Regions from separate parts of the Arhodomonas sp. AD133 genome, predicted to be linked through region 2. Evidence: predicted binding sites of a transcription regulator. Region 2 holds the regulator's gene; each other region holds the start of a gene.
What was found. The regulator sigma-54, encoded in region 2, starts transcription at its own class of promoters, with help from an activator protein. The targets are predictions, from matches to a motif close to TGGCANGNTNCNTGCTT.
Positions count from the first base shown of each region.

Region 1: a site for sigma-54 is predicted at 7,888-7,904, ahead of flgA (flagellar basal body P-ring formation chaperone FlgA). Genes of this name have one in related genera too.
Region 3: a site for sigma-54 is predicted at 2,136-2,152, ahead of exaC (acetaldehyde dehydrogenase ExaC). Genes of this name have one in related genera too.

Region 1 is NZ_JBNAZM010000027.1:7,250-17,518, forward strand. Features, by position in the region: gene ACPEES_RS14515 (cytochrome ubiquinol oxidase subunit I) at 1-554, shown strand, start outside; gene cydB (cytochrome d ubiquinol oxidase subunit II) at 556-1,692, shown strand; gene cydX (cytochrome bd-I oxidase subunit CydX) at 1,705-1,860, shown strand; gene gltX (glutamate--tRNA ligase) at 2,199-3,623, shown strand; tRNA gene ACPEES_RS14535 (tRNA-Ala) at 3,669-3,744, shown strand; gene ACPEES_RS14540 (hypothetical protein) at 3,971-5,050, opposite strand; gene ACPEES_RS14545 (flagellar brake protein) at 5,572-6,270, opposite strand; gene ACPEES_RS14550 (hypothetical protein) at 6,321-6,725, opposite strand; gene flgM (flagellar biosynthesis anti-sigma factor FlgM) at 6,718-7,032, opposite strand; gene flgA (flagellar basal body P-ring formation chaperone FlgA) at 7,156-7,851, opposite strand; gene ACPEES_RS14565 (CheR family methyltransferase) at 8,080-8,919, shown strand; gene flgB (flagellar basal body rod protein FlgB) at 9,075-9,476, shown strand; gene flgC (flagellar basal body rod protein FlgC) at 9,479-9,904, shown strand; gene ACPEES_RS14580 (flagellar hook assembly protein FlgD) at 9,926-10,269, shown strand, end outside.
Region 2 is NZ_JBNAZM010000034.1:1,465-11,733, forward strand. Features, by position in the region: gene rapZ (RNase adapter RapZ) at 1-185, opposite strand, end outside; gene ACPEES_RS16385 (hypothetical protein) at 176-964, opposite strand; gene ptsN (PTS IIA-like nitrogen regulatory protein PtsN) at 961-1,431, opposite strand; gene hpf (ribosome hibernation-promoting factor, HPF/YfiA family) at 1,601-1,927, opposite strand; gene ACPEES_RS16400 (RNA polymerase factor sigma-54) at 1,945-3,420, opposite strand; gene lptB (LPS export ABC transporter ATP-binding protein) at 3,771-4,508, opposite strand; gene lptA (lipopolysaccharide transport periplasmic protein LptA) at 4,505-5,023, opposite strand; gene lptC (LPS export ABC transporter periplasmic protein LptC) at 5,010-5,576, opposite strand; gene ACPEES_RS16420 (KdsC family phosphatase) at 5,569-6,126, opposite strand; gene ACPEES_RS16425 (KpsF/GutQ family sugar-phosphate isomerase) at 6,126-7,100, opposite strand; gene ACPEES_RS16430 (calcium/sodium antiporter) at 7,324-8,280, opposite strand; gene ACPEES_RS16435 (ABC transporter ATP-binding protein) at 8,509-9,336, shown strand; gene mlaE (lipid asymmetry maintenance ABC transporter permease subunit MlaE) at 9,333-10,109, shown strand; gene mlaD (outer membrane lipid asymmetry maintenance protein MlaD) at 10,134-10,269, shown strand, end outside.
Region 3 is NZ_JBNAZM010000002.1:31,792-42,060, forward strand. Features, by position in the region: gene ACPEES_RS01600 (DUF779 domain-containing protein) at 35-433, opposite strand; gene exaC (acetaldehyde dehydrogenase ExaC) at 523-2,043, opposite strand; gene ACPEES_RS01610 (ATP-binding cassette domain-containing protein) at 2,431-3,012, shown strand; gene pip (prolyl aminopeptidase) at 3,009-3,959, shown strand; gene pqqD (pyrroloquinoline quinone biosynthesis peptide chaperone PqqD) at 3,969-4,277, opposite strand; gene pqqC (pyrroloquinoline-quinone synthase PqqC) at 4,247-5,008, opposite strand; gene pqqB (pyrroloquinoline quinone biosynthesis protein PqqB) at 5,022-5,936, opposite strand; gene ACPEES_RS01635 (sigma-54-dependent Fis family transcriptional regulator) at 6,235-8,259, opposite strand; gene ACPEES_RS23550 (hypothetical protein) at 8,764-8,922, shown strand; gene ACPEES_RS01640 (hypothetical protein) at 8,868-9,365, opposite strand; partial or broken gene ACPEES_RS01645 (outer membrane protein assembly factor BamB family protein) at 9,249-9,494, shown strand; gene ACPEES_RS01650 (hypothetical protein) at 9,662-9,877, shown strand; gene ACPEES_RS01655 (PilZ domain-containing protein) at 10,123-10,269, opposite strand, start outside.

The DNA of each region.
Region 1 (10,269 bases), on a different contig from region 2:
GCGAGCGGTTCGAGGCCCACGGCGATGATCTGGGCCACGCGTTGCTGCTGAAGACGTTCATGGACGATCCCCTGCAGGCGGGTGAAAGGGATATCGCCCGGGCGGCGTCGCTGACCGTTCCGCCGGTCACCGCGTTGTTCTGGACCTTCCGGATCATGGTCGCGCTCGGGTTTTTCTTCATTGCGCTGTTCGCGTTCGCGTTCTACGTGTCCGCGACCCAGCGTTTCGAGCGCTACCGCTGGTTCCTGCGCACGGCCGTGTATGCGCTGCCGTTGCCGTGGCTCGCCGCGGAGCTCGGCTGGTATACGGCGGAAGGCGGCCGGCAGCCGTGGGCCATCGAGGGCATCCTTCCCACCGATATCGCTGCGTCCTCGGTGTCAGGGGGGATGGTGCTGGCGAGTCTGATCGGCTTCGTCGTCTTCTACTCGGTGCTGGCCGTGGTGGACGCCTACCTCATGGTGCGCTATGCGCGCATGGGCCCCGACCGCGCACTGCACAACACGCCCGCGGGCGCGGAGTCCGTCGCTGCAGATCTGGAACCCCAGGAGAGCTGACATGGATTACGAGCTGTTGAGACTCATCTGGTGGGCGTTCATGGCGGTGCTGGTCGTCGGCTTCGCCGTGATGGACGGCTTCGACCTGGGCGTGGCGGCGCAGCTGCCGTTCGTCGCCCGGACCGATACGCAGCGGCGCGTGGCCATCAACAGCATCGGGCCGGTGTGGGACGGCAATCAGGTCTGGCTCATTACTGCCGGTGGCGCGACGTTCGCGGCCTTTCCGCTGCTTTACGCCGCGGCGTTCTCGGGCTTTTACTTCGCAATGCTGCTGGTTCTGGTCGCGCTGATTCTCCGCCCGGTGGGCTTCGATTTCCGCAACAAGCTCAGCGACCGGCGTTGGCGTGCCACCTGGGACGCTGCGCTGTTCGTCTCCGGCGCGGTGCCCAGCGTCGTCTTCGGAGTGGCGGTGGGCAATCTGCTGCTCGGAGTCCCGTTCCACTTCGACGCCGATCTGCGCCTGTATTACGAGGGTGGGCTGATCGGACTGCTCAACCCGTTCGGTTTGTTCTGCGGCGTGCTCTCGCTGGCGATGCTGCTGATGCACGGGGCCGCATACCTGGCGCTCAAGACCGAAGGGCAGGTGGCGACTCGCGCCCGTTGGGTGCTGGTAGCCGCCGCGCTGACCGCGGTCGTGATGTTCGCGCTCGGCGGCGTATGGGTGGCCTGGGGCATGGACGGACATGTCATCACCAGTACCGTGGATACCGCCGGCCCGTCGAACCCCACCACCAAGACGGTCGTCACCCGTGCCGGCGCATGGCTGGAGAACTTCGCGCGTCATTCCTGGATGCTGGCGGCCCCGGCGGCGGGGTTCGCTGGAATGGTGCTGGCGGTGCTGCTCACTCTGCGGGGTCGGGCGGGAGCGGCGTTCATGGCATCGGCGCTCGGAGTGGCCGGCATCATCGTCACCGCCGGCCTGGCGCTGTTTCCCTTCCTCATGCCCTCCAGCACGCATCCGCGTTTCGGACTCACGCTCTGGGACGCCACCTCCAGCCGGGGAACGTTACTGACGATGACCGTCGTCACCGTGTTCTTTCTGCCCATCGTGGCCGCCTACACCAGTTGGGTGTACCGCGTCCTGCGCGGCCGGGTGACGCCGGCTTACGTCGAAGAGCACGGCAGCTCGCTTTATTGAGGAGCGTTCGCGATGTGGTATTTCACCTGGATTCTCGGCGTCCTGTTCGCCTGTGCGTTCGGCATCATCAACGCGATGTGGATCGAGCATCACCTCACCAACGGGGAAGGCGGCGGCGAGCCGAACGACGAGGGCGCGCCCGGGGGCGACTCGCAGCCGCCGCGGTAAGGTCGCTGTCGGGGTACCGGGGGGCACGGCCTGTCGGTGTTCAAGGTCTGTGTGTATACTGGCCGCCGCTTTGCGGAGGCCCTGAACGACCCCGTTCGTCGGCGTGAGTCGTAGGCGGCCTCCCGGGTGGCTCGCGCGGCATCGATCGGGGCGTTCCGGGCGTATTCCGGCTGGAAGCCGAAAGCGGTGGCCGCCTTCGGTGGTTCCTGCGCTCGTAGCGGTCGTGGTGCCGCCGCGCCGCCCATGGGCATTCATCGGGTGGCGGTGGCGCCGGCGGTATGCCGTCGGATCGCGGTGCTGCCCGCTGGTCACGCGAATGGCGCTGATAGGGACTCACAATGACCGTTAAGACGCGTTTCGCCCCCAGTCCGACCGGCTATCTCCACATCGGAGGGGCGCGCACGGCTCTGTTCTCCTGGCTCTATGCGCGCCGCCACGGCGGCCGCTTCGTGCTTCGCATCGAGGATACCGACCGGGAACGTTCCACCCCGGAGGCCATTAACGCCATCCTCGAGGGCATGGCATGGCTCGGCCTCGACTATGACGAGGGCCCCTTCTATCAGACCGAGCGTTTCGACCGGTACAAGGACGTCATCGAGCGCTTGCTCGACGAAGGCAAGGCGTACCGTTGTTATTGCTCCAAGGAGCGGCTGGAGACGCTGCGCGAGGAGCAGATGGCGCGCAAGGAGAAGCCGCGCTATGACGGCCGGTGTCGGCATCTCGACGCACCGCCGGCGGACGCGGCCGACGCACCGGTAGTGCGGTTCAGGACGCCGCTGGAAGGCGAGACCGTGATCGACGATCGCGTCAAGGGGCGGATCACGTTCAACAACCGCGAGCTCGACGATCTCATCATCGCCCGCGCCGACGGCTCGCCGACGTACAACTTCGTGGTCGTGGTGGACGACATGGATATGGGCATCAGCCATGTCATCCGCGGTGACGACCACGTGAACAACACCGCGCGCCAGGTGAACATTCTCAAGGCACTGGACGTCGAGCCGCCGGTATACGCGCACGTGCCCATGATCCTGGACGAGCAGGGCAAGAAGCTCTCCAAGCGCAGCGGTGCGGCGAGCGTGATGGATTTCCGCGACCAGGGCTATATGCCCGAGGCGGTCGTCAATTACCTGGCGCGGTTGGGCTGGTCGTACGGGGATCAGGAGATCTTCACGCCGGACGAGCTCATCGAGCGCTTCGACATCGACGATATCAATCAGTCGGCGTCGAGTCTCAATCTCTCCAAGCTCCAGTGGCTCAACCAGCACTACATGAAGACGCTGGAGCCGGCCCACGTGGGCCGATACCTGGCCTGGCACCTCGGTGAGCTCGGTGTCGACGCTGCCGCGGGTCCCCCTCTGGAAGCGCTGGTGCGCGCGCAGGCGGAGCGGACGAAGACATTGCGCGAAATGGCGGAGAACAGCCTGTTCTTCTTCCGCGAGCCGGCGGATTACGACGAAAAGGCCGCGCGCAAGAATCTCAAGGCCGCTGCGGCGCCTGTGCTGGCCCGGCTGCGGGAGGACCTGGGGGCGCTCGAGGCGTGGCATGCAGAGGCCATACACGGCGTTGTCACCGCGGTCGGGGAGGCGCTGGAGCTCAAGCTCGGCAAAGTCGCCCAGCCGCTTCGCGTGGCCGTCTCCGGTGGCCCGGTATCGCCGCCCATCGACCAGACCCTGGAGATGCTCGGCCGCGAGGCGACGCTGCGCCGCATCGAGGCTGCCGAGCGCTGGATCGCGGAGAACGCGCCGCCCTCCGAAGCTTGACAGCCCCGGGGCGGCGTGCCTAGACTGCGCGCTCGTCGAGACAACGGGGCCATAGCTCAGCTGGGAGAGCGCCTGCATGGCATGCAGGAGGTCGGCGGTTCGATCCCGCCTGGCTCCACCAAATACCGGAAAAGGGTGCCTGATCAGGCACCCTTTTTCGTTCTTGGCGCTTCGTGCGGATAGACGGTGCGTGTTGCCGCATTCACCTGCTCTAGACAGTCGCCAACATAGCGCTCTGGCAGAACGGCCACAGCGGCCTGGTTTCGTTTATGGTGGCGAATCTCGGCAAAGCCGGCAGTACGTACCTCCCACCGTATCGCATGTCACTGAGACAGAATCTCGAAGCGCTATCGTACCTTTCCGGGTTCTCCGGGCAGCCGCTCATATGCAGCGTTGCCGAGCACGCCTATGGCCGCTTCTGCCGCTGGCTGGGCCTCACTGCGAAGCGTTCGCGTATGACTGAGCCGTGAAACGGACGAGACTTTTCGCCAATGGTCGATCTCGTTGAGCAAACCAATCTGGGTGTTGGCCAGTAATGAGGTCACTATTTTCGTTCCCGATTCCACTACAACCGGTTGGCTTGCGGTTCCTCCCGTCGATAGGCAACGCCATGCCACCTCTGTAAATTGGCACTCCCCGGAAATTACTACGGTAGTGGGCCCGTTTCCGGCATCAACAGTAATAACCTGGGTGATTTCGTTTCCGGAAATGGTCATTTCGCCGGTAGCGTTGAACCCTTGGAGTTCTGTGTCGGCTATAGCTTGTGTTCTGTCTTGCAGGGAGATTCGGGTGAGCTCATATGTGCCGTTCAGGTTGTTCGCGTTCGTTTTGAAATTGGAAATGGAAAAATTCTGTATTCCTTGCTGCCATTCAATTGTGACTTCTGTGTTCTCGGCGGGAAAGTCCTCCAATACGATCGACGCATTCGCATCCCGCAAAAAATTCGTCCCCAACGTGACGACTTCGAAGTTCGCGTTGGCAAATTCCTCCCCGTCGGCGAATACTCGAACCGTGTGCATGCCGTCGCCAAGCAAGTTGTAGTTGATCAACAGCCCATAACCGTTGTCGCTGTCTCCACAAACCCCTGCAGTATCATCGCGTGATGTGCCGTAAGCCGCCTCAATCGGGGTGCCGCCGTCGAATCGGACCTCTATTCGCTCGGCATCACACTTCCAACCCGAGACAAGGCCGATACCACTTACGACGCTGCCAGCGGCCGGGTTGCCCAAAACGCCTTGAGCGAAGGTGGCTTGAGGGTATACGCAGAACAAGGTCGCAGCCACGACCAGAGAAGATATAGTGCGTATCATCTTGTTGCCCTCTGCTTTCTGGAGCGATTCTGACTTCGTCGCTTGTAAGAGCTCTAAACTGGTAGGGGAGCTGGTGTCGCTGGTGAAGACGGGCCGCTGAAGGTAATGGTAGGACACGGCTTCCGTGTGTAAAGGCGATTTGCGATGCCTACGCACGAACGCTGAGAGCATTGCTCGCGCATGCCTGCAGTTATGCGAAAAAATTGAAGTTGCAAGCCAACAAATTCTTCATGGGGGGCTTCCTTGTGAAGCCAATATGTGAAGGAGGGTTCAGTATTTTTTGAAGTGGCAATGAGGTGATCTTTATGCCTTTCTTTTATTATGTTGTGGGTGCTCGCCATTGGGCTGCTATGACCCAACGACGGTTGTTTGGGATTGTCTGGCTAGCCGAAATGCCATTTATGTGCGGGTGAGCAGGCGCTGACAGGTTCAAATCGAGACGCTTTAAGGGTGGCGCCCGAGAAGGTTGGTAATGAACCCGGAATGGAACTGTCGCGCGGCTGCGGCTACGTTGGCGGCGGCGTTTGAATCGTTGTAGACGCTGACCGCGAAGTGATCGCCACGTTTGGAGATCGTGAACGGTCCAGTCCGTAATCACGCGAACACTCGCTGCGCGTCAGGGAGCAGCCCGGTTGATGTCAGGTCTTGCGCAGCAACTCACGCTGTAGCGAGAGGACCAGGCGTTGCAGGCCGGAGCGGTCGGCGTCGGAGAAGTTGATGAAGCGGGCGCCGAAGCGCGTGCGCCGCCGGGTGCGGTCATAGCTGCAGTGGCGGACCTCCACTTCCGCCTCCAGCGCTTCGCTGTCCTTGAGCCCGACGTGGCACGTATACACCTTTCCGGTTTCCGGCTCCGTCCCGTGGAGAACGTACGCCCCGATGCCCCCGGCGGAGATATCGTAGAGCTCGAACTGGGTGCGGCGCTCTCCGGCTTCCAGCCACGATTCGGACTGCCGCATCGCGGGAACGGGCACGCGCACGAAGCGCCGGCGCTGGTGATAGATGATCTCTTCGGGGAATGGGGCGACGTAGTAATATATCCCGCCCTGGAGGCCGATCTCCTCGACGGTGACCGTAAAGCGGGTGTCCACGCCGAAGGTGCGGCTGACGATGCGAAGCTCCGTGCCCTGTTCCACGCGCCAGTGCCCGCGCTCCGGGCGGAGTTCGTCCAGCGTGATCAGACGCCGGTCCGCGTCCACGTAGAGCATGGCACTGCGATAGGGAACGCCACGGCCCGGCAGGTGAACGTCCAGTAATGTGCGGGATTCGTGGAGACGCCGCAGGATGCTGACGAGTTGCCCGGGGTTTCGGATGCAATCAGGCTCGTTTTCGTAGTCCATTGTTGGCGAGCTTCGTTGTTCTGTCGTCCGAGCCGTTGTCCGTGTAGGGCTCACGCGCGCGTGTGCATTCTCCCGCCGGAACCCGACTGCGCGCCACCGGGCTGATACGTCTCGGCGCTACGGTCCTGGCCGGTGAGCAGCGCGAGCTCGTCACGCAGCGCACCGAGCACCCGCGCGATCGCGATACCGTTGCGCTCGTTGAGGCGATGGAGGTCTTCGAGCGAGGCGCGCAGCGCTGCCCATTCCCGTGAGTCGTCGCCGGCCCCGCGGTCCCAGGGGCCGAGCGCTTCGAGTCGTCCGAGCAGGCCGAGCTTCTCCTCGGCCAAAGTCTCGAACGCCTCGGGAGCGCCGTGCGCCGCGATAAGCGCGCGCTCGCGCTCGAGCGCGTCAGCAAGGGCCCGGGTCAGCTCGCGGGCCTCGCGCAGACGTTCGCTGGCGGCAGCGCCGTCATTCATCGCCGAGCAGGCTCTCGAATTCGGCGAACCGATCGGCGATGCGGTTCGGGTCCAGCGGGTATTCACCCTTGGTGATGCGCTCGCGAAGCTCGTCCACGCGTGCCTGATCGACCTCCGGCGTCTTGTCGATCGCTTCGCGCACGGCGGTGAGCCGTTCCGACTGGCTCGAGGCGTCGGCGCCGCGTGCCGCCGTGTCATTGCGAGTCGGCTGCGATTCCCCACGCTCCGGCTCTCCGGACCTGTTCGCCTTGCTTCCCGCGACGGCGTTACCGTTGACGCGTGGGCCGTTGTCGATCGGATTGCTCATGTTCCCTGCTCCGTCGGTTGCTCTCGTGACCGCCCCGCCAGGCGGAACGGGTCGTTCCCTCGTCACCCTTGATCGGCCTATCGGCCAGCGATCGCGAAACTTTAGCAGATGTACTACCGCTGGTCAGAATTGGACCACCGCACGTCCCCGGCCCACGACCTCGGCCTGCAATTCGCGCCGTGACGAGAGGTTGCGTACCCGGATGCGCTCCCCCCGGGTGCCGTTCTCCAGTGCCCGAGCCTTCATGCTGACCCGCACCGTCTGGTTACGTGCCTCCAGCAGCAGCTCGTCGCCCCGGCGTATCAGGGTGGGACGGGTGAGATGGCGGGCGGTGACGACGGTGTCCGCCGCGAGCGCGCGATTGGTTTGAAGTCCCACGAGATCCTCGCGATCAGTGTAGTACTGTCCCCGCAGAGCGCCGCTCTCCCGGCGGGCCCGTTGCAGGTCGTCGGCCGCGATCGCCGAGCCCCGGGGCAGGGGCCGGCGCGTTACGATCACCTCGACGCTGCGTACCACTCGCGTCGGTACGTAGACTTTCCATGGTTCCGGGCCGGGGCAGCGCACGCGTACGACCAGCCGCTCGGCGTCCGCGCGCCCGTTAGGCAGCTCTGCGGTGAGCGGCTGGCCGCAGGCGGCCAGTCGCAGGCGCTGGTCGAGGCGGTCGACCTCCACGCGCTCGAGCCGGCCTCGGCCGGCATCCAGCTCCGATACGAAGCGCTCGACGCGGTCGCGGATGGCATCCAGTGACTGCCGCTTCTGCGCTGCCACCGATCCGCTCGCGATCACCAGCAGCAAACAACCGATTGCGATGCGGTACATGCGATCATGTCCTGCCGACGTGTTTGCCGGCGACTCTTGCAGAATCCGTTCCACATTGTGGTGGTAGCCGGCTGGTTTCCGACGGACGTTACCGCTCGGCGGGCACGGTTAAGCTTGGCGCGAATTTGCCGTTACCCTTGTAAGCGAGCGTCCGTTTCATCCGTCAGGCACGGGTGCCTGGCAAAGCGGATTCGCAGACACTGGTGACGAGCAGCGAGGAGGCTGGGCGTGGCCCTGCAGGCTCAAAAAGGAATCGACGTTGCGGACTACGAGGTCTTCCGCCGCTTTCTCGAAGAGAGCTGCGGAATCGTGCTGGGCGACAACAAGCAGTACCTCGTCGCCAGCCGCTTGAGTCCACTGATGCGCCATCATGGCATGGCGGATCTGGGGGATCTCGTGCGCCGGCTGCAATCCGCCGGCGGGCAACGGCTGCGTGCGGAAGTCATCGATGCGATGACGACCAACGAGACGCAGTGGTTTCGTGACATCTACCCCTTCAGGATTCTCTCCGACCAACTCTTCCCGGAGTTCGAACACCAGGGCAAACGCCAGGTCCGGATCTGGTCCGCGGCCTGCTCGTCCGGCCAGGAAGCTTACTCCGTGGCCATGACACTCGAGGCGTATCGTGCCCAGGGACGAAATCTTGACGCCCGCATTGTCGGGACGGACATATCCCCCCAGATGGTCGCCCGTGCGACGGCCGCGGAGTACGGCGCCAGCGAGATCCGCAGAGGGTTGAACGATGAGCAGCAGCGTCGGTTTTTCGACGCCGTCGATCGTGAAACGTGGCGCGTCCGTCCCGAGGTGGCGCGGCGGGCGAGCTTTCGCCAGCACAACCTGTTGGAGAGTTTCGCGTTGCTGGGGCGGTTCGACCTCATCCTCTGCCGCAACGTGCTGATCTACTTCTCGCTCGATTGCCGTGCCGACATCCTCCGGCGCATGGGTCAGGCCATGGAACCGGGTGGTTATCTCATGGTCGGTGCCTCGGAGTCCCTGCCCCGGGAGCTGACCGAGTTCGAGATGGTGCGCTGCCGCCCGGGTGTGGTCTACCGCAAGCGCTCGGGCTGATTGTGTGCTGGCACCGCCCGGCGACGGGCGGCACCCCCGGCCGCTCCTTCCTTCCTGCTGCGGTCCGGTCCCTCGCTGAGATGTTGATCGCCAGATCGTTGGCACGCTGATTGCAAAGCAGCTACCGGCATCGTTCAGTTATGAGGTGACCGGATATGAGCGTGTCACTGGACAAGGTCTTCGGTGTGCCGGCGGCGGCGTTGAAGCTGCAGTCGCAGCGGGTTCAGCTCATCGGCGAGAACATCGCCAACGCCGATACGCCCGAATACAAGGCGCGGGACATCGACTTCCGGGCGGCACTCGCTGGCGCCGGCAGCGACCGCGCGTCCCTGGCGACCACCAATGCGCGGCACATCCCCGCCGCCGGTGATGGTCGTGGTGGTGGTGAGCAACGCGTTCAGTATCGTGTGCCCGCCAACCCGTCGCTCGACGGCAATACGGTCGAGGTGCACCGCGAGCAGACGCGTTTTGCCGAGACGTCCGTCCAGTACCAGGCTGCCGTCAACCTTCTCGGATCCCGCATTCAAGGCATCATCGGTGCGCTCAAGGGAGAGTGATCATGGCGCTGTATAACGTATTCGACGTGGCGGGCTCGGCCATGAGCGCCCAGTCGCTTCGTCTCAATCTGACCGCCAGCAATCTGGCGAACGCGGAGACGACCGCCAGCAGTCCCGAGGAAGCCTATCGCGCCAGGCATCCGGTGTTCGCGGCGAAGCTGCAGCAGGCACAGGCCGGCCAGGCGGAGACCTCGAACGGCGTGGAGGTGGGGGTGCGAGGCGTCGTGGAGACCGACGCGCCGGTGCAGGCGCTGCATCAGCCGAACAGTCCGCTCGCCGACGAGAACGGCTATGTCTACCGCTCCAACGTCAATCCCGTCGAGGAGATGGTGAACATGATCTCGGCCTCGCGTTCTTACCAGAACAGCGTCGAGGTGATGTCGACATCGCGCGATCTGATGCTGCAGACGCTGCGGATCGGGCGCTAGGGCCCCAGGGCGCAGGAGGCAATGATGGTGAATATTACCGGCGCGACGGGCACCGGCGGTAGCGAGAACCGTAACGCGACACAGAGCGAGAAGGACCGCACCCAGCTCGGCCAGTCCGATTTCCTCGAGCTGATGACCACGCAGCTTCAGAACCAGGATCCGATGAAACCCATGGAGAACGGCGAGTTCATGGCGCAGATGGCGCAGTTCTCCTCGGCCTCGGGTATCCAGGAGCTGTCGCAGTCGTTCCAGGAGTTCCAGTCGTCGATGACCGGCAACCAGGCGCTGGAAGCCGCAAGCCTGGTGGGTCGCAAGGTGACCGTGGAGAGCAATACCGGTCATCTGCCGGAACAAGGCTCGCTGGA
Region 2 (10,269 bases):
GCATCAATGCCCACGGCATAGCGCTGGTTGGCGGCGTCCTCGCCCAGCTCCGTGATATGCCTGCCAAAGGCACCGAGCAGATCCACCGGCAGGTTGTCGATACAGTCGAACCCGGTGTCTTCGAGGGTATTGAGCGCCACGCTCTTACCCGACCCCGACAAACCACTGATAATGATCAGTCGCATCGAATAGCCTCCTGCTGCTCGCGGATCCATGCCGGGGCACCTCCCCGGCCACCGCGGCGCAGTATGCTCTCCTGGAGTGCCACTTCAATGACCGTGGCAATCATCGGTCCTGGTGACAAGCGCAACCGGGGCAGGGGGCGTCCGAGCAGGCCGCTTTCTTCCCAGCCCCCGTCGAGGCCGTCGGCATCGGCGTTCGCGTCGAGCTCGACGATTAACGCCGGCTCCGCGCTTCGCGACACCGCGCCATCGCCGAAATGGGCCGTGACGTCGATGATCCCGAGTTGTCGCACGGCGAGCCGGCCTCGTCCCTGTTCGGGTGCACGCCCCGTCAGGCGGTTCCCGGCCGTTTCCAGACGGATGAGATCGTCGCTGACCAGCGCGTGACCGCGGTGCAGCAGCTCCAGGGCGGCGTGACTCTTGCCGCTGCCGGCTGAGCCAGTGAGCACGACACCGTGATTGCCGATGCGAACCAGCGTGCCGGGCATGCCGGTTCCGTCGGCAAGCCGGTCCAGGGCCCGTTGCAATCGCCAGGTGAGGGCGGCTTCGTCGAGGGTCACCGCCAGCCAGGGGGCGGTGATGGGTGGCTCCGGCGGCCCTTGTGTGATCCAGGCGCACGGCATGTCGGGTGTCTGCTCAGAGGCGGCCGCGTATCGGCGCAGGGGCGCAGCGGCGCCGAACCAACGCGGGGCGTCGACGGGCAGTTCGATCGTCTCGGCGCCGCCGAAGTCACGCGCCCCGAGCGCCGCGGCGAGCGCGTCGAGGCGCACGGACACACTCATACCGTTGCGCCGTCGGCGAGACGTTGACAGACCTGTTCGTAGAGCGCCTGGTCGGAGCCGGCGGTGCGGAGGTGCTGGCAGAAGTCCGGGTCGCTGAACATCTCCGCGAGCGCGGCCAGGATGCGCAGGTGCTCGTCAGTGGAGTGCTCAGGGACCAGCAACGCGAACAGAAGGTCCACCGGCTGACGGTCGATGGCGTCGAAGTTCACGCCCTCGTGGAGATTCACCAGCGCAGCGACCGGCGATTCCAGGCCCGCGAGTCGGGCGTGGGGCAGGGCGACCCCGCGGCCGAGGCCGGTACTGCCGAGGCGTTCGCGGCCGATGAGGCTCTCGAAGACGCTGCGCGTGCCCCGCTCGCCATCGGTGTCTCCAAGCAGTTCGGCGAGCAGCTCCAGGCTGCGCTTCTTGCTGGTGGCATGCGCCTGATAGCGCACGCGTTCGGGCGTTAGCATTGCTGCGATGTTCATGATGCCCCGGGCCCCGGATTGCCGTTACCAGTCTTCGTATTCGTAAAAGACCAGGTAACCAAAGCATAGGCGACACGCTGGGGCAGCGGGAGCATCCGTGCGCCGGGGCGCTTGCCCGCGTGTCGTCGGTTATTCGCCGGCGCGGGCTTCCTGTCCGCGCCGCGTCAGCTCATTCCTCGAGCGCCTGACTCACCGGACCTTCGGTACGACGATGATCGCTGCGCTTTTCCTTGTGTTTGACCACCTGGCGGTCGAGCTTATCCGTCAGCGCGTCGATCGCCGCGTACATGTCTTCGTCGGTCGCGTCGGCGAACAGCCGCGCGCCGCTGACCACGATCGTCGCCTCAGCCTTCTGGGTCAGCTTCTCCACGGTCAGGATCACGTGCGCGTCAACGACGTTGTCGAAGTGGCGCTCGAGTTTGTCGAACTTGTCATTGACGTAGTCGCGCAGCGAATTGGTGACCTCGACATGATGTCCGGTGATGTCGATCTGCATGCTACCTCCTTAGGCTCTCAGGCGAGCCTCTTTCGCTCCGTGGACGAGGCGATGGACATGGCCTCGCGGTATTTCGCCACCGTTCGGCGGGCGACGTTGATGCCTTCTTCGCGGAGGATGCTGGCGATGCGGCTGTCACTGAGAGGCCGTGTGGCGTCCTCCGCGGCGATGAGGCGTCGGATGCGCGCGCGGATGGCAGTCGCCGAGCATTCACCGCCGTCGGCGGTCTGCACATGGGAAGAGAAGAAATACTTGAATTCGAACGTCCCGCGCGGCGTGTGCATGTATTTCTGGTTGGTGATGCGCGAGATGGTCGACTCGTGCATCTCCACGGCCTCCGCGACCTCGCGCAGGACAAGGGGCTGCATCGCCTCGTCGCCGCGTTCCAGAAAACCGTGCTGATGGTCGACGATGAATCGGGCGACCCGCAGGAGCGTGTCGTTGCGCGAATGCAGACTCTTGATCAGCCAGCGCGCTTCCTGGAGGTGCTCGCGCATCATGCTGTTCTCGCGGCTGCGGTCGGCACGGCGCACGAGCGCGGCGTACTCGGGATTGACGCGAATGCGTGGAAAGGCGTCCGGGTTGATCTCCACGTGCCAGCGTCCGTCGAGTCGGCGCACGAACACGTCCGGGATCACGTACTCCGTGTTCTGGGGACCGTAACGCAGGCCCGGATGCGGGTCGAGCGTCTGAATGAGGTTGATGATCGCCTGCAACGCCTCGCCGTTGATACGCATGCGGCGCTTGAGTTGCGCATACTGCCGGCCGACGAGCAGGTCGAGATAGCGGTCGATGAGGGTGCGTGCCTCTTCGAGCCACGGTGTGTCCGCCGGTAGCTGCGCGAGTTGCAGCAGCAGACATTCCCCCGGGTCCCGGGCGGCAACACCCACCGGGTCGAAATGCTGTACGCGGGTAAGCACTGTCGTCAGCTCCTCGGGGGCGACTTCCCAGTCCGCCGGCATGGCGGCGAGCAGGTCGTCCACGGTGCTGTCCAGGTACCCGTCGTCGCGCACGGCGTCGATAACGGTCTCGGCGATGGCCAGATCGCGGCTGCTCAGGCCGGCCAGTTGCGCCTGCCAGGTGAGATAGTTGCGCAGGGTCTCGGCGCCGTCCGCCTGTCGGGCAATCGGATCGTTGTCCTCGCGCTCGGGGTCGCCGCGGCTCCAGGTGGTGGTGCCGTCATAGATGTCGTCCCAGCCGCTGTCCACGGGGAGCTCGTCGTTGAGGCGCTCACTGCCGTCATCGCCGGTGGTCTCGGCGGGTTCGGAGGATTCGTGAGCGGCATCCTCGTCGGTGTAGCTGTCGTTCAGCGCCTCTTCCGTCGTGGACGTGTCATGCTCGTCGGCGGTCTCGAGCATGAGGTTGGAATCGAGCGCCTGCTGGATCTCGGCACGCAACTCCAGAGTGGGCAGCTGGAGCAGGCGAATCGCCTGCTGGAGCTGCGGTGTCATGGTCAGTTGCTGGCCGAGCCGGAGCTGGAGAGATTGTTTCATGTCAGTTCCGTCGGATTCCCCACGGGCGAGGGCCCGTCGACGTGTCGCGGACACGCCGCGCCGGCCCTTCGGGTTGGGTCGGACATCCGCCCAGGCCGCGTTGCCCGTTGTTCATTTGGGACCAACCAAACTTCACTCCCCGCGCCCCTGATCCCCGATACGAGCGATTCGGGGCTGCGTAAGCTTGTTGTATCCGCATTCACACTGCGGCCCATCCAAGCGCTGAACGAATGTCCGCCCCGGCGCGCCGCGCTCGGGACACATCGACAGGTCCTGGCGTGCGGCGCTCGTACAACGCCATCGTAATGCAATAGCCGCGCCGGGTGCATCCGTTTCGGAGCTACCGCAGTTCAGAGCCGGAAGTCTTCACCCAGATAGACTCGTTTCACCCGCGAGTCGGCGAGCACCTGCCCGGCATCACCCTCGGCGATCACCGTTCCCGCGTGGAGGATGTAGGCGCGATCCACCACGCTGAGGGTTTCGCGCACGTTGTGGTCGGTGATCAGCACGCCGATGCCGCGTGCGGCGAGATGGCGGATGACCTCGCGGATGTCGCCGACCGAGATAGGATCCACGCCGGCGAACGGCTCGTCGAGCAGGATCACCCGCGGTGCCGCGGCGAGCGCCCGGGCGATCTCCACCCGTCGGCGCTCGCCGCCCGACAGGCTGATGCCCGACTGATCGCGCAGATGCTCGACGTGGAACTCCTCCAGCAGTGCTTCCATCTCCCGATGCCGCGCTGCACGGTCGAGCTCCGGGCGCAGCTCCAGAATCGCGAGCAGATTGTCCGCCACGGAGAGCTTGCGGAAGACCGACGGCTCCTGGGGCAGATAGCCCAGGCCAAGGCGGGCGCGCCGATGCATGGGCAGGCTGCCGATCTCCCGCCCGTCCAGCCGGATGCTGCCGGCGTCCGGCGGCACCAGGCCCACGATCATGTAGAAGCTGGTGGTCTTGCCCGCGCCGTTTGGGCCGAGCAGGCCCACGATTTCACCCGGGTCGACGCTGAGGCTGGCCTCCTGGACCACATGGCGTCCGCGGTAGACCTTGGTCAGCCCTTCGGCCTCGAGACGGCCGCCGTCGGCGCTCACTGTCCGCCGCCTCCATCGCCGTTCTCCGGATAGAGCTTGATTTCCACCCGCTGGCCGTCGTCACCCCGGTCGGCTTCGATGCGGTCGCCCGCGATGTGATAGAGCAGGGTCTCGCCACGGAACTCGTCGCGGCCGCGTTGCAGCTGTGCGCCACCTTCCAGGTGCAGACGCTCCGGCGCGCTCGCGTGGTAGGTCATGCGCGGGGCCTGCGCGTCCACGGCGCCGCTGGCACTGGCCTCGTCGCGATAGGTGGCGGGGTCGCCCTCGACTTCGATCCGGGCGACGCCACCGTCGTCGCCGCGATAGACCCGCAGCTCGTCGCCGGTGATGCGCATGCTTCCGCGTGTGACCACGACGTTGCCGGTATACGTGCTCACGCCCTCGGCATTGTCGAGCTCGCCGTGATCGGCGCTCAACTGAAGCGGTTCCGTTGCGCCTGTCTCGGCGGCATGAAGTGCCGGCGCACTGACCATACCCAGTGCCAGCGCCACGACGCAGGTTCTAATCGCTCGCATAGCGGCCTCTCACATTGGCGAGGAGTTCCACGCGTTCGTCATCGAGCCACGCCCGAGCACCCTGGCCCCGCAGCTCACTGTGGGGGCCGCGCAGGGTCACGGCAGCATCGGTCTCGGCGTAGTGCCGTGCCGGTTCGAGCGTGAGTCTGGGGGTTTCCAGGGTGAGGGGATGGGGGCTGGTACGTTGCAGGCGTACATCGCCACGCAGCACCACGCTTTGCGTGCCGTCGGCCAGGTCGGCGACGACGGCGTTCTCCGCGTCGCCCTGCCAGTCGGCGCGGGCGCCCAGGCTGTGCCAGCGCGGCGCCTCGATGCGCCACCGGGCCTCGTTCGGGAAATAGGCGGCGCGCGGCGCCGTCAGCTCGTAGTAGGGGCGGCCGGTGTCATCGGTCGCGCTGAGGGTGACGTCGGTTGCATAGTAGCGCGCTTGCGGTTCCCGCACGGGCGGCCCGCTGTCGGCGCGCTCGCGCTCACCGCCGAAGGACAGCCATACCAGGGCGACCATCAGCGCCAGGGCGACCAGCGGGAAGGCTGCGCGGTTGCTTTCACGCATGGCGTTGGAGCTGTGCCGCCAGGCGGCCCTGGGAAGCGAGTATCAGCTCGCTGACCTCGCGTACGGCACCGTGCCCGCCGCTGCGCGCGGTCACCCAGTGCGCCCGGCGGCGCACCCGTGGGTGAGCGTTCGCCACAGCGACGGCCAGGCCGGCGCGCGAGAAGGCCCCGAGATCCACCACGTCGTCGCCGACGTAGGCGACGCTCTCCAACTCGAGGGCGAGCTCCTCGGTGAGACATCGCAAACGCTCCGCCTTGTCGCCGACGCCCTGGTAGACGTAGTGAATGCCGAGCTCCTGCGCGCGTCGGGTCACGGCCTCCGAGCGGCGCGCGGTGATGATTGCCACGGCGACATCCTCGGCGCGTAGCATCGCCAGGCCCTTGCCGTCGTGGATGTGGAATCGCTTGAAGCTCTCGCCGGTATCGCCCATGTAGACGCCACCGTCGGTGAGCACGCCGTCCACGTCCAGGGCGAGAAGGCGGATGTGCCCGGCGCGCTCGCGAATCGCGGCGTCGGGGCGTTCGCAGTAAGCGTCGGCGAACGCGTCCATCACACCACCCCCGCGCGCAACAGGTCGTGCATGTTGAGCGCGCCGACCAGGTGGCGATCCGATTCGACCACCAGCAGAGCGGAAATGCCGTGGGCCTCCATGAGCGCGAGGGCCTCGGCGGCGAGCTTGTCCCGGCCGATGGTCCGTCCGCCCTCGGTCATGACGGCGTGCATGCTCGTATGGTGCACGTCGACCTCGCGATCCAGGGCGCGGCGGAGGTCGCCGTCAGTGAACACACCGAGCACGCGGTCGGCGTCGTCGACGACCGCGGTCATGCCCAGTCCCTTGTTGGTCATCTCCACCAGCGCCTCGGCGAGCGGGGTCTGCATGCCCACCCGCGGGATGCGCTCGCCGGTGTGCATCAGGTCCTCGATGCGGAGCAGCAACCGACGGCCAAGCCTGCCGCCGGGGTGGGAACGGGCGAAGTCCTCCTTGGTGAAGCCGCGGGCATCGAGCATGGCGACGGCGAGGGCATCGCCCATGACCAGCGCCGCGGTGGTGCTCGCGGTGGGCGCGAGCCCCAGGGGGCAGGCCTCCTCGGCCACTCCCACGTCGATGTGAACGCTCGCCTGGCGGGCCAGCGTGGAGTCGGCGTTGCCGGTAAGCGCGATCAGCGGCACGGCCAGGCGCTTGATCAGCGGCAGGATCGTGTTGATCTCGTCGGTCTCGCCCGAGTTGGACAACGCGAGGACCACGTCCCGCGGGGTGATCATTCCCAGGTCGCCGTGGCTCGCCTCGCCGGGATGCACGAAGAACGCCGGTGTGCCGGTGCTCGCCAGTGTCGCCGCAATCTTGCCGCCGATGTGTCCGGATTTACCCATGCCCAGCACGATGACCCGCCCCTCGCAGGCGAGCATGTATCGGCAGGCGCGGGCGAAGTCGCCGTCTATGCGGTCGCGCAGTGCGTCCACGGCGGCGGACTCCACATCGATAACGGCGCGCCCCAGGCGGCAGAGGTTGGTGTCCTGATTCACGGGTGCGCACTCACTCTGAGGATCACAGCGGCGCCAGAGCGAGGCGCCGCGCCGCAGGCGTATCCAGTGCGTCGAGGGGCGGCAACGCGGCGCTGGCATCGCTCGACGTGGTCCCACCACGCCGTCGCGCCGCCGCCTTGCGAGCCCGGCGCCATGGCACGCAGAGTGGATACGTGCTCGTTGATCAGCACACTGGTGCTGGCTTCGCGATTGGGCATGTCGATCATGACGTCACATAGAGTAGCGCCTGAAAGGCGATGTAGCCGAGCAGCAACACGGCGCCCTCGACACGGTTGATAAGGCCGTGGCCACGGCGACTCAATGCCATCACCGCGAATGCCAGGGTGATCGCGGCCATGGCGGGAAAGTCGCGGTATACCACCGCCGGCTCGGTCTGCAGCGGGGCGATGGCGCCGGCTACGCCGATGACCCCGAGCAGGTTGAACATATTCGAGCCGATCACGTTGCCGATGGCAATGTCGTGTTCGCCCTTGCGGGCGCTCGCCAGGCTCGCGGCGAACTCCGGCAGGCTGGTGCCGAGGGCGACGACGGTCAGGCCGATGACGAGATCGCTCACGCCCAGGCTCTGCGCGATGTTCACTGCCGCCCAGACCAGCGCCCGCGAGGAGGCGAGCAACAGGAGCAGGCCGACGGCGAGCCACACCAGGCTGCGGCCGAGCGGCGCTTCGGCCGGGATTTTGTCCTCGAACTCCATGCCCAGGGCGTCGCTCGCGTCGCGGCCCTGCAGGCCCATCCACGCGAGCAGCGAGGCCATGCCGAGCACGAGCGCGATCCCTTCCCAGCGGGCCAGCTCGCCATCGACAATCAGCAGGTACGTAACGGCCATGATCGCGAACAGCAGCGGTATTTCACGCTTGAGCAGCCGCGAGCGCACCTGTAGCGGAATGATGAGCGCCGTGCAGCCGAGGATCAGCCCGGTGTTGGCGATGTTCGAGCCCACGCCGTTGCCGACGGCGAGACCGGCGCTGCCTTCCCAGGCGGCGATGGCCGAGACCAGCAGCTCCGGCGCGGACGTGCCGATACCGACGATGGTCAGGCCGATGATCAGCGTTGGAATGCCCAGATGGCGCGCTGTTCCTGCCGCGCCGACAACGAACCGGTCCGCGCTCCAGGTCAACACGATGAAACCGACCACGATGGTGGCGAGATGAATCAGCATGAAGGCCGTGCCCGTCGTGTTATTCGAGGGCGCACATGATACGGGCGCATACCATCTTCCGACCACAGCCGGCGGTTGCCGTACGCCACCGGCGTGCAATCGAGCCGATACCTGCGCAACTGGCGGATCGTGCAGTTGACTGAGCGGTCAGCAGTGGCGGATACTGCGCCTCGCTTACCGCTTCAGTGCGGCGCAATGGCGCGAGTCGCACCGTCCGGATGCTTCCCCATGAATGACAGTGAACAGTCGTCGGCCGAGCACCTGATCGACATTCGCGGCCTGTACTTCGAACGCGACGGGCGGCCGATTTTCCGCGGCGTGGACATCCCCGTGCGGCGTGGCGAGGTCACCGCCATCATGGGGCCCAGCGGCACGGGCAAGACCACGTTGCTGCGTCTGATCGGCGGCCAGCTGCGTCCCTCGCGCGGCAGCGTGCGTGTTGCCGGCGAGCAGGTGCCGCACCTGAGTCGCGGTGCGCTCTACCGGCTGCGCCGGCGAATCGGCATGCTTTTCCAGAGCGGCGCGTTGTTCACCGATCTCACCTGCTTCGATAACGTCGCGTTTCCGCTGCGCGAGCACACGCGTCTGTCCGAACGGCTGATCCGCCAGCTCGTGTTTCTGAAGCTGGAGGCCGTGGGGCTGCGTGGGGCGCGACATCTCTATCCCGCCGAGCTCTCCGGCGGCATGGCCCGGCGCGTGGCGCTCGCTCGCGCCATCGCCCTGGATCCGACGCTGGTGCTCTACGATGAGCCGTTCTCCGGCCAGGATCCGATATCCATGGGGGTCCTGGTGAAGCTCATCCGCGAGCTCAATGACGCGCTGGGGCTGACGAGCGTGGTGGTCTCCCACGACGTCGACGAGACCGCCGCCATAGCCGATCGCATCCACGTGCTCGCCGACGGCGAGGTGGTGGCCTCGGGGACGCCGGCCGAGCTGCGCGAGTCGTCCTCCCAGTGGGTGCGGCAGTTCATGGACGGCCGTCCGGACGGCCCCGTGCCGTTTCACTATCCGGGGCCGTCGCTGGAGAGCGACGCCCTCGGCGGGGGGCAGCGGTGACGGGCTTGCTTGAGAGTATCGGCGCCTGGACGCTGGGCCGGCTCGCCCGCCTGGGGCGGGGCAGCCTGTTCCTGGTGCGCGTGCTCGCCGGGCTGCCCGGCCTGGCGATGCGCTTTCGCCTGCTGGTCTACGAGACTTACTCCGTGGGCGTGCTATCGCTCATCATCATCGTGGTCTCGGGCGTATTCGTCGGCATGGTGCTGGGGCTTCAGGGGTACAACACGCTGGTGGACTTCGGTGCCGAGGACTCCCTGGGGACGCTCGTGGCGCTGTCGCTCACCCGTGAGCTCGGGCCGGTGGTTACCGCGCTGCTGTTCGCTGGCCGGGCCGGCTCGGCGCTCACCGCCGAGATAGGGCTGATGAAAGCGACCGAGCAGCTATCGAGCATGGAAATGATGGCGGTGGACCCGGAGCGGCGAGTGGTCGCCCCGCGCCTGGCAGCGGGCATCGTCGCGATGCCGTTGCTCGCCGCCATATTCACCCTGCTCGGCATCCTCGCCGCTTTCGTCGTCGGCACCGAGCTGCTGGGCGTGGACGCCGGGGCGTACTGGTCGCAGATGCAGGCGCAGGTATCGTTTCGCGAGGACATCGCCAGCGGCCTGATCAAGAGCGTCGTATTCGGTGTGGTGGCGAGCTGGATAGCGGTGTTCGAGGGTTACGACTGCGCGCCCACGTCCGAGGGCGTCAGCCGCGCCACCACTCGCACGGTGGTCAATACCTCCCTGGCAGTGCTGGGGCTCGATTTCATCCTCACCGCCCTCATGTTCGAGTGAGGGCGCGCGACTCGGGGCAGGGACATGGATAGAACACGCGCCATCGAAATCGCCGTGGGAGCGTTCGTCGTCGTTGGCCTGGTGGCCGTGGCGGTGCTCGCGCTACGGGTGAGTAACATCGCCGTATTCCAGTCCACCGAGGGTTACACCGTCGTGGGCG
Region 3 (10,269 bases), on a different contig from region 2:
CGGACCGAGTTGTCACTGCTGAACACCACAACGTTCAAGCGCGCTCGTGCTGCGGGCCCCGCGGTGGTGGTCCGGCGGCTTCGAGGTCGGCGCTTTCCTCGTCGGTGAAGAGTCGCGAGCGCAGGAGAAATCTGAGCCCCGCCGGCGCCTCCAGGGAGAACCCGCTGCCGCGGCCACTGATCACGTCGATGATAAGATGAGTGTGTTCCCAGTACTCGAACTGGGAGCCGCTGATGTAGAACGGCTGGCCGGCGATTTCGCCGAGGAAGACGTCGGCCTGGCCCACCCGGAACTCGTTGCGTGGGTAGCACATTGGCGCGCTACCGTCGCAACAGCCGCCGGACTGGTGAAACAGCAGCGGCCCGTGCACGGTCTCGAGGCGCTCGATCAGCGCCCGAGCCTCTTCGGTGACCGAAACCCGATCGGCGCACATGCTGCACCTCCTGTCTGCGAGTCGGCGGTAAAAAGGGCCGCCGCGGCGTGGCGGACCACGACCGGGCGGCAACGCTCGAGGAGGTGGAGTCAGAAGAAGCCGAGGGGGTTGGGGTCGTAGCTCACCAGGAGGTTCTTGGTCTGCTGGTAGTGCTCGAGCATCATCTTGTGGGTCTCGCGGCCGATGCCCGACTGCTTGTAGCCACCGAAGGCGGCGTGCGCCGGGTACTGGTGATAGCAGTTGGTCCAGACACGGCCCGCCTCGATGCCCCGGCCCATGCGGTAAGCGGTGTTCATGTCCCGGGTCCAGACGCCGGCGCCGAGGCCGTAGAGGGTGTCGTTGGCCAGTGCCAGGGCATCCTCGCTGTCCTTGAAGGTCGTCACCGAGACCACGGGCCCGAAGATCTCCTCCTGGAAGATGCGCATCCGGTTATGGCCCTGGAAGATGGTGGGCTGGACGTAGTAGCCGTCGGCGAGGTCCCCCTCGGGTTCGAATCGCTCGCCGCCGACGGCGACGCGGGCGCCCTCCTGCCGGCCGATGTCGATGTAGGAGAGGATCTTCTCGAGCTGGTCCATGGAGGCCTGGGCGCCGATCATGGTGTCGGTGTCCAGCGGATTACCCTGTTTGACCGCCCGGGTGCGCGCGATGGCCGCATCCATGAACTCGTCGTAGAAGGATTCCTGGATGAGCGCCCGGGACGGGCAGGTGCAGACTTCGCCCTGGTTGAGGGCGAACATGGTGAACCCTTCCAGGGATTTTTCCCGGAAGTCGTCATTCGCGGCGAAGCAGTCCTCGAAGAATACGTTGGGGGATTTACCGCCGAGCTCCAGCGTCACCGGAATGAGGTTCTCCGAGGCGTACTGCATGATCAACCGGCCGGTGGTGGTCTCGCCGGTGAACGCCACCTTCGCCACCCGTGAGCTGCTCGCCAGGGGCTTGCCCGCCTCCACGCCGAAGCCGTTGACCACGTTCACCACGCCGGCCGGCAGCAGGTCGGCGATGAGCTCCATGAGCACGAGGATGGATGCCGGTGTCTGCTCGGCAGGCTTGAGCACCACGGCGTTGCCGGCGGCCAGTGCCGGCGCGAGCTTCCAGGTGGCCATCAGAATGGGGAAGTTCCACGGGATGATCTGACCGACCACGCCGAGCGGTTCGTGGAAATGATAGGCGATGGTGTTGTCGTCGATCTCCCCCAGCGTACCTTCCTGGGCACGAATGACGCCGGCGAAGTAGCGGAAGTGGTCAATGGCGAGCGGAATGTCGGCCACCAGGGTCTCGCGCACCGGCTTGCCGTTGTCCCACGTCTCGGCCACCGCCAGGGCTTCGAGATTCTCTTCCATGCGGTCGGCGATGCGATTGAGCGTGCTCGCCCGTTCGGCCACAGGGGTCTTGGCCCACTGGGTCTTGGCGGCGTGCGCAGCGTCGAGGGCCGCCTCGATGTCTTCGGCGGTGGAGCGGGCGATCTCGCAGAAGGGCCGGCCATTGACCGGGCTGGGGTTCTCGAAATACTGCCCCCGGGCCGGCGCTTTCCACTCGCCGCCGATGAGGTTGTCGTAGCGGCTTCGGAACTGGACCTTGGAGCCTTCCTGTCCGGGCTGTGCGTAGCGCATCGCGGTCTCCTCCTCAATGGGCTTGTCGTTTCGTGATGAACACGGCATCACCGGGGCGGAGCAAGGTTCGCGCTCCGGTAGCAATCGGGGTACAGCAAGCGGCGTGCCAAACGTCATCACCCGTGTCCGGGGCCGACGTGCGTGCCGCGCCGGTGCCCGGGTCACGGCCTATGGCCATGAAAGCGGCGTCGGGCCGCCGCCGGGGTGAATGGGCCACGATGCGGGTCACTGCCCCTGGCCGTGACAGTCGCGGCGAGACACTCTGTCACGGATTCGGGACGCCCTATGCCGTGGAGCACCCTCGGCCCCGGCCGGTTGCCATGGCCCGGCTCTTGCAGCCGGCAGGGAGCGACGACGACCGAAGCCACCGCCGAAGGGGGAGCCGATATGACCCCGGAGCCATCAGCGCTGGAGGCCGTTGGCCTCAGCAAGGCCTACGGTGACCGGCAGGTGCTGTGCGGGCTGGACATGACGGTAGCCGCCGGCGAGGTCGTGGTCCTGCTGGGACCGAACGGGGCGGGCAAGACCACGCTGTTTCAGTTGCTCACCGGGCTGTTCGCGGCTGACGCCGGTCTAGTCGTCATCGCGGGCGCCGACCTGCGCGACGATCCCAACCGTGCGCTGGCGTCCATGGGCATCGTCTTCCAGCAGCCGGCACTGGATCTCGACCTGAGTGTCGCTGCCAATCTGCGCTTCGCTGCCCGTCTGCACGAGATCGCGCACACGGAGCGGGCGATTCGTGATGCGCTGGCGCGGGTGAAACTCTCCGCCGACCGCCGAGGCGCGTACGCGTGTGCGGGCGCTGAGTGGCGGCAACCGGAGTCGGGTGGAGTTGGCGTGCGGCATGCCTTCTACGGCGAGCTCGATGCCGTGGCTGCTGCTGCGGTGGTGGGTGCGGTGCTCGCGGTATCCTTCATCATGGCGGTGCTGGGCTATGATCCACAACGCGGCCTCGTGCGTGCGTCATGACCATGACTTATCCGCCCATCGATCCCTATACCCGAGGTTACCTGGCGCGGGAACCGCACCAGCGGCTTTATGTCGAGGAGTGTGGCTCGCCGGCGGGCATACCCGTGGTGGTGCTCCACGGCGGGCCCGGCAGCGGCTGCCGCGCCGAGCAACGTGCGTTGTTCGACCCGGCGGTTTTCCGGATCATTCTGCCGGATCAGCGCGGGGCCGGGCGTTCGCGGCCGTTCGGCAGCCTCGCCGGCAACGATACGGACACACTCGTCGCGGACCTGGAGGCGTTGCGCCGGGCGCTGGAGATTCAGCGCTGGGTGGTGTTTGGTGGCTCCTGGGGCGCCACGCTGGCGCTGCGCTACGCGGCAAGGCATCCGGATCGGGTAAGTGGGCTGGTGCTGCGAGGCGTACTCGCAGGCCGACGGCGTGACCGGGACTGGGTCTTCGGCGCCGACGGCGTCGCGCGGCTGTATCCCGAGGCGTACCGGCGGTTTCTGTCCGCCTTGCCGGCGGACTTGCGGGACAGTCCACTGGCGGGTTACGCAACGCTGTTCACGGATCAGTCAGCGGCCACGCGTCGGCGGGCGGCGGAGGCCTGGCTCGCCTGGGAGGTGCACGTCGCCACGGGCGGTCAGTTCGGGGGGCGGGGCGACCGTCCCGCGGTGGCGGTGGAGCGCGCGCAGATCGCCTGCCACTATGCCGTCAACGACTTCTTTCTCGACCCCTGTGAGGGAGCGCTGCCCGCCCACGGGGCACTGGCGGGGATTCCCGGCGCCATCGTGCACGGCCGCCGGGATCTGATGTGTCCGGTGGAGCAGGCGTTTGCCGTGCACGAGCGCTGGCCGGCCGCGACGCTGGAGGTCGTGGAGGATGCCGGCCACCTGGCGGGAGATGCGCCCATGCAGCGCGCCCTGGTTGCCGCCACCGATCGCTTGCGCGATAGCCCAAGGCACTGAGTGTCCCTGTCAGAGCCTGTCCCGTCGGCGCTTGGGCCCGTGGGCTGGCACGATCCAGCCCTCTTCGCGCGCACTCCGCAGGAAGTCGCGGACATCGGCCTCGGCGTGCCGGCCCGGACACTGGTGGGCGAGCTCGGTGGCGATCTCGCCGACCCGGCGGTGGCCGTCGCACCGCCGCAGGACCTCGCTTGCCAGGGCGCTCAGTGGCACCAGGCCGGCAGGATAGAGCAGGAGATAGATCTGTCGCTCCGGCTCCCACTGCAGGCGGCAGGTCGGCGCCAGCCGCATTATCGATCCGTCGTCGAGCCGCTTGTCCATTCCTCGTCCCCCACGCAGAAAAACGGTGGCATATCCGTGACGTAGGCGTGGTACATGGCATCCGCCATGGTCCAGAGCACTTCCAGCTTGAAGCGGACGATCTCGAGCGCACGTTCCTGCAGCGCCCGGGTGTCGAAAGCGTCGAGCACGATGCTCAGGCCGTGCTCTACGTCACGGTGGGCTTCACCGATGCGATTGCGGAAATAGCTCAGCCCGTCGGGCTCGATCCAGGGGTAGTGCTCCGGCCAGCCGGTGATGCGCTCGCGGTGGATCGTGGGCGCGAAAAGCTCGGTCAGCGATGAGCACACGCCGGCTTGCCAGTCCGAGCGGCGCACGAAATCGACGTAGGCGTCCACCGCGAAACGCACGCCCGGGAGCACGTGGGTTTCGGATACGATCTCCCGGCGTTCGAGGCCGCAGGCTTCGCCGAGCCGGATCCACGCCTCGATGCCGCCGTCGCGCCCTTGCCGGCCGTCGTGGTCGACAATGCGCTGCAACCAGCGTCGCCTGACCGCCCGGTCGGGACAGTTGGCGATTAGCGCCGCGTCCTTGAGGGGGATGCTGATCTGGTAGTAATACCGGTTCGCCACCCAGGCACGCAGTTGCGCCGGCGTGAGGCGGCCGGTCGCCATGAGCCGGTGGTAGGGATGATGGATATGATAGTAGCGTCCGAGCTCGCGCAGTCGCGCCTCGAACTCGTCTTTGGGCCAGGGTCGAATCGCGGCGTTCATGATCGTCCCCCCTTCAGACGTCCAGTGACATGCCGTCGCGGGCGGCGGTGATGCCCGCGCGGCGCAGCATCTCCGCCTCGGGCGAGCGTTCGTCGAGGACCGGGTTGGTGTTGTTGATGTGGACGAGATACTTCTGCGGGCGCGGTAATCGCTGGAGGACAGCGATGAGCCCGTCCGGGCCGCTCAGTGGCAGGTGTCCCATGTCGGCGGCGTGCTTGCTGCCGGTGCCGGTGGTGAGCATTTCGTCCTCACGCCAGAACGTGCCGTCCACCATCAGGCAGTCCACGTCCGCCATCCGGCGGATCAGCCCCGCATCCAGCGCGCCCAGCCCGGGGGCGTAGAACGCCTGGCGGCCACTGCTGCGCTCGTGTATGAGCACACCGATGTTGTCGCCGGTCCGCGGCGCGTGGCGGCCGGGAGAGTAGGGCGGCGCCTTGCCGGTCAGGGGGACTGCAGTAAACGCGAGCTCGGGGACACCGTCGACCTGGAAGGCGTCGTCGTCGGCGGCGACCTCCCGCCAGTCGACGCCGCAGTAATGCTCCAGCATCGGGATGACGGGGAAGCCGGTGGTCAGGTCCTCGTGCACGCTGCGGGTGGTGTACAGGCGCAACCGGCCATGCTCGCGCAGGGTCAGCAGTCCCGCAGTGTGGTCGATCTGGCTGTCCACCAGCATCACCGCATGGATACCCGTGCCGCGCACGCTGTCGCCGGCCGGTTGTGCCGCGGGAAAAGCCGCGAGCTGGGCGCCGATGTCCGGCGAGGCGTTGATCAGGATCCAGCGTTCACCGTCGCCGCTGACGGCGATCGAGGATTGTGTGCGCGGCTGCATCGAGGGATTGCCCCGGCGCACCTCGGCGCAGTTGTGGCAATTGCAGTTCCACTGGGGAAATCCGCCACCCGCGGCGGAGCCGAGAATGTGAATCTTCATCGCACCCGTCCTGTGTCCGCGTGAGCCGGGCTCGCCGGCCTGAGCCGTCGCTGACGGGCGATGCAGCTTGCATGCCATGGCCGGTGGTCTAGTGATATTGCCCGGGAGGCGGGGCGCAGAGCGGTAATGGGCGTCGGCATGGCGGCGAAGACCCGGGCGTGAGCGCGCCGGTGTACCGTGTATCTGGCACAGAGTGTGCCATGGTCGGGACAGTGCTTCGCGGCGGCGGCTGGAGGCGTCGGCGTGCCCCGCCGCCGGGGCGGGGCACGTGCCGTGGTCGGGTGGCGATGCGGGGTGGTCAGTCCGGTGACGGATTGATCCCGTGGCGGCGCATCTTGCGGTAGAGCGTGTTCCGGCTGACGCCCAGCTCCGTGGCGGTTCGGGTGACGTTCCAGCGCTGGCGTTCGAGCTCGCGAAGGAGTGTGTCGCGCTCGGCGCATTCCAGGGGCGACGCGGAAGGCGATGCCGGCGCTGCCGGTTCCGTGCTTTCCGCCGGCTGAATGGAGGCGGCCTCGGAGGCCGCTTCCCCGGAGGCAGGGGTGGCGATCTCCGGTGGCAGGTCGGCGACACGGATAACGCCGCCGTCGCACAGGGCGAGCGCCGTACGCAGACAGTTGCGCAGTTGCCGGATATTGCCCGGCCAGTGGTAGGCGAGCAGGCGCTGGAAGGCTTCGTCGTCGATACCGGCGGCTTCCCCCGGATCGCTCTCGGCAGCGAGGGCGGAGCGGATGAGCAGATCCTTGTCCCGGCGCTCGCGCAGCGCCGGCAACTGCAGGGTGATTCCGTTCAAGCGGTAGTAGAGGTCCTCGCGGAAGCTGCCTTCCGAGACCAGGCGCGGCAGGTCCTGGTGGGTGGCGCTGATGACGTGCAGATCCACGGGGATCGGGGTCTCGGCGCCCAGGGGCAGGATTTCGCGCTGCTCCAGCACCCGCAGCAGCCGGGTCTGCAATTCCTGCGGCATGTCACCGATTTCGTCGAGGAAAAGTGTGCCGGCGCTGGATTGCAGGATCTTGCCGCGCATCCCTTCACGGCGGGCGCCGGTGAACGCGCCGCCCTTGTAGCCGAACAGCTCGCTCTCGATCAGGGATTCCGGAATCGCCGCGCAGTTGACCGCCACGAACGGCTGCTCCGCACGCCGGCTGGCGTCGTGTATCGCCCGTGCCATCGCCTCCTTGCCGGTGCCGGTCTCGCCCTGGAGCAGCATCGCCACGTCCCGGTCCACCACGCGCTCGGCACAGCGGACGTTGTAGGCCATGCGCGGGTCGCCGCCGGCCATGAGGGAATTCAGCGTCAGTCCCGCCGATGCCGGTTCCGAACGCGGCGGCCTGATCACCCGCCCGGTGGATACCCGTGTTCGCGCCTCCTGATTGCGGTTGACGGGGCCGCGCATCATGGCGAAGTAGCGGGTGCCGTGACGCAGGTCGTGCACCGGCCAGACGGATTGTCCCTGGCGGAAGCTGCGCTCCTCGATGGCGTTGGGCGAGAGGTCGAGGACCTCGTTGATCGCGCGGCCGACCAGGTCGATCTGCGATTGCTGACCGAGCTGGGAGACGGCGCTGCGGTTGGCCGCCAGGATGACGCCATCGCCGTTGATCGCCAGCATGCCCTCGTTGAGCAGACCCACGAACTCCGGGCGCACGTGAAAGCGCAGCACCCAGTCGTCGTGGAAGACGCGCAGGAAGTTCGAGTTCTCGATCAGCCGTGCCGACATCTGCACCAGGGCGACGGTGTGGCACTGACTCTGGCGCGTGTCACGGCTGTTGACCGATGAGGCGTCCAGAACCGCCGCCAGATTCCCCTTGGGATCGTGAATCGGCGATGCCGAGCAGGACAGCGCGGTGTTGCACGACAAGTAGTGCTCGTCGCGATGGATGGTGATCGGCCGCTTCTCCTCGATACACGTGCCGATGCCGTTGGTGCCGGCGTGTGCTTCGCTCCAGGCCGCACCAGGCCAGAGACCGACGTCGAGGAAATCGCGGTCCAGGGTCGGATCCCCGACCCAGTCGACGATGAACCCCCGGGCATCGGTGAGAATCACGGCGTAGCCGGAGCCCGCGGTCTGCTCGTAGAGGTTGTGCATTTCGGTGCGGGCAATGCGAAAGAGCTCGCCGAGCTCTTCGCGATGCGCGTGCAACTCCGACTGCTCGAGCACCACCTCGACATTCGTCGTATCCGGCTGCAGCCCGTAGCTCGACAGGCATCGCGTCCACGACTGAGCGACTCGGCGGGCGTCGTCGGGTTCCGGCAGAGCGGTGGAGGTGCGGCTCCAGCGGTCAACGGCCTGGATGACGCGTCGCGCGTGTTTCGCTTCGGTATGCGTCACGGAATCTCCTCCCCTTGTGCGTAGCCGTTCGAACAGCGCCCGTCGTTGTAGTTGGGTCGGTGGAATGGGCGCTTCGCGTTTCGCCACACCAGCCCTTCTAGCAAGGATCGTGCTGAGCGTGCATACCGGCCGTCGTAAAGGGCACGCCCGCCGGGCGTCCTCAGGGCCCAACGGCGAGGCGTACTGTGACGATGCCACGAAGACCGGGTCGCCGGCCACAGCCGTGCGTCGTGGCCCGGCGTGGCCGCGGTGCGTGACGGCAGCGGGACGAGCGCGGGTTACACACTGTCACATTCGTGCACCAGTGGTTTCGCGTGGCGCGTGCACCCTGGCTCGGGCGCGGTCGTGCGCGATGCCGAAGCAGCGGCACGGGGGCAGCGCCAGCGCACCGTCGCGGCGTTCCCAACGGTGATACCTGGCCGGAAGGCGCCTACAAGCACGGCGGTGGCTCCGCCTGACTGACCGGCAGCTACGATCCCGAGACCGATACGCTGTTTTTGGGGCGTGGGCAATCCCGGTCTCTGGCTCGCCACGCTGCGTCCCGGCAAGAACCTCTACACGAACTCTGTGCTGGCACTCGACCCCGACACGGGGGATATCAAGTGGTACTACCAGTACACGCCACACGGCACCTGGGAGACGGCGTCAACCATAGCGTGCTGACGGACAGCGAGTACCAGGGTGAGACGGTTCCCGCGTTGCTGCACGCCGATCGCAACGGCTGGTTCGTCGCGCTCGACCGTCGCGATGGCGACTTCCTGTGGGCCGAGCCCTTCGTCCGGGTCGACTCGATCACCGGCTATACCGACGAGGGCGTTGCCATCGACGACGACGAGCTGCGTCCCGACGTGGGCAAGGAGGTGTTCACCTGTCCGAGCTTCCTCGGTGGCAAGAACTGGTGGCCGATGGCGGTGAACCCGGACCAGGGGCTGGCTTTCGTCCCCACCCTGCATGCGTGCATGAAGATGGAAGGCACGGCTGTCAGCTATATGGCCGGTCTGCCGTACCTGGGTGAGACGTTCGAGGTGTTGCCCGAGCCGGGCAGCGACGGCTGGGGGGAAGTCCAGGCAAGCGACGTCAACACCGGCGAGCAGGTGTGGTCCCACCGCACGGATCTGCCCTGGAACGGCGGCATGCTCGCCACGGCATCGGGGCTGGTGTTCAGCGGGAGTGCCGACGGCTACTTCACCGCATTCGACGGCGAAACCGGCGAGGTGGTCTGGAAGAGCGACAAGCTGGTCTCCGGGATCATCGGCGTGCCCAGCAGCTACACGGTCGACGGCAAGCAGTACGTGGCCGTCTACGCCGGCTGGGGCGGGGCCACTCCGAGGCCGCGACCGCCGAAGCACCAATCGATGTATGCGTCGATCAGGCCAGCCCCACTGAGGACTTCGATCGCGCCGTGGCCAATGCCGTCGGCGAACGGTTGGATACCTCCGTTGCCGTGCAGGCATTCGACGGAACCGGTGACGATGAGAGTGGATTCGTTCCGGCACGATTCGCCCGCCTGGCCGAATCACGCTGTGATGTCATCATGGGTTTTCCGGTCCCGCGGGAGAGTCCGTGGGTACCGGAGTCGCTGGAAGCGACCGACGCCTACGCGGCGATCATGGCCTAACTGCTCCGTGAGAATGGATACGATGTCGGTACATCCGAGCTCACCTACGATGCCGCCATGCAGTCCGAGCATCCACTGGTGTGGCGGGATGACGCCTCATCCGGGGTGGGCGGAACCGTCGTCAGTGAGGCATCCCGGGCCCGCTAGGTTCGGTCTGCGGCAATCCTGGGTGTCGAGGAACGCCTTGGCCCGGCTCCCGCCGGGCCAAGGTCGTCTGGTCCCGGTGTGCCACCGCGGGGAAGCGGTTAGGTATTCTCTGCTCCGGGGCCGGAAGTGGCCAGCGCTTCCAGGTCGCGCTCCAGTAGCGAGGGGTCGCCCAGGTTGAGCTCCACCAGGCGGCGCAGGTGCGCCGCGCTGTCCAGCGGCAGCCCGTCGCAGCGCAGTCCCACCAT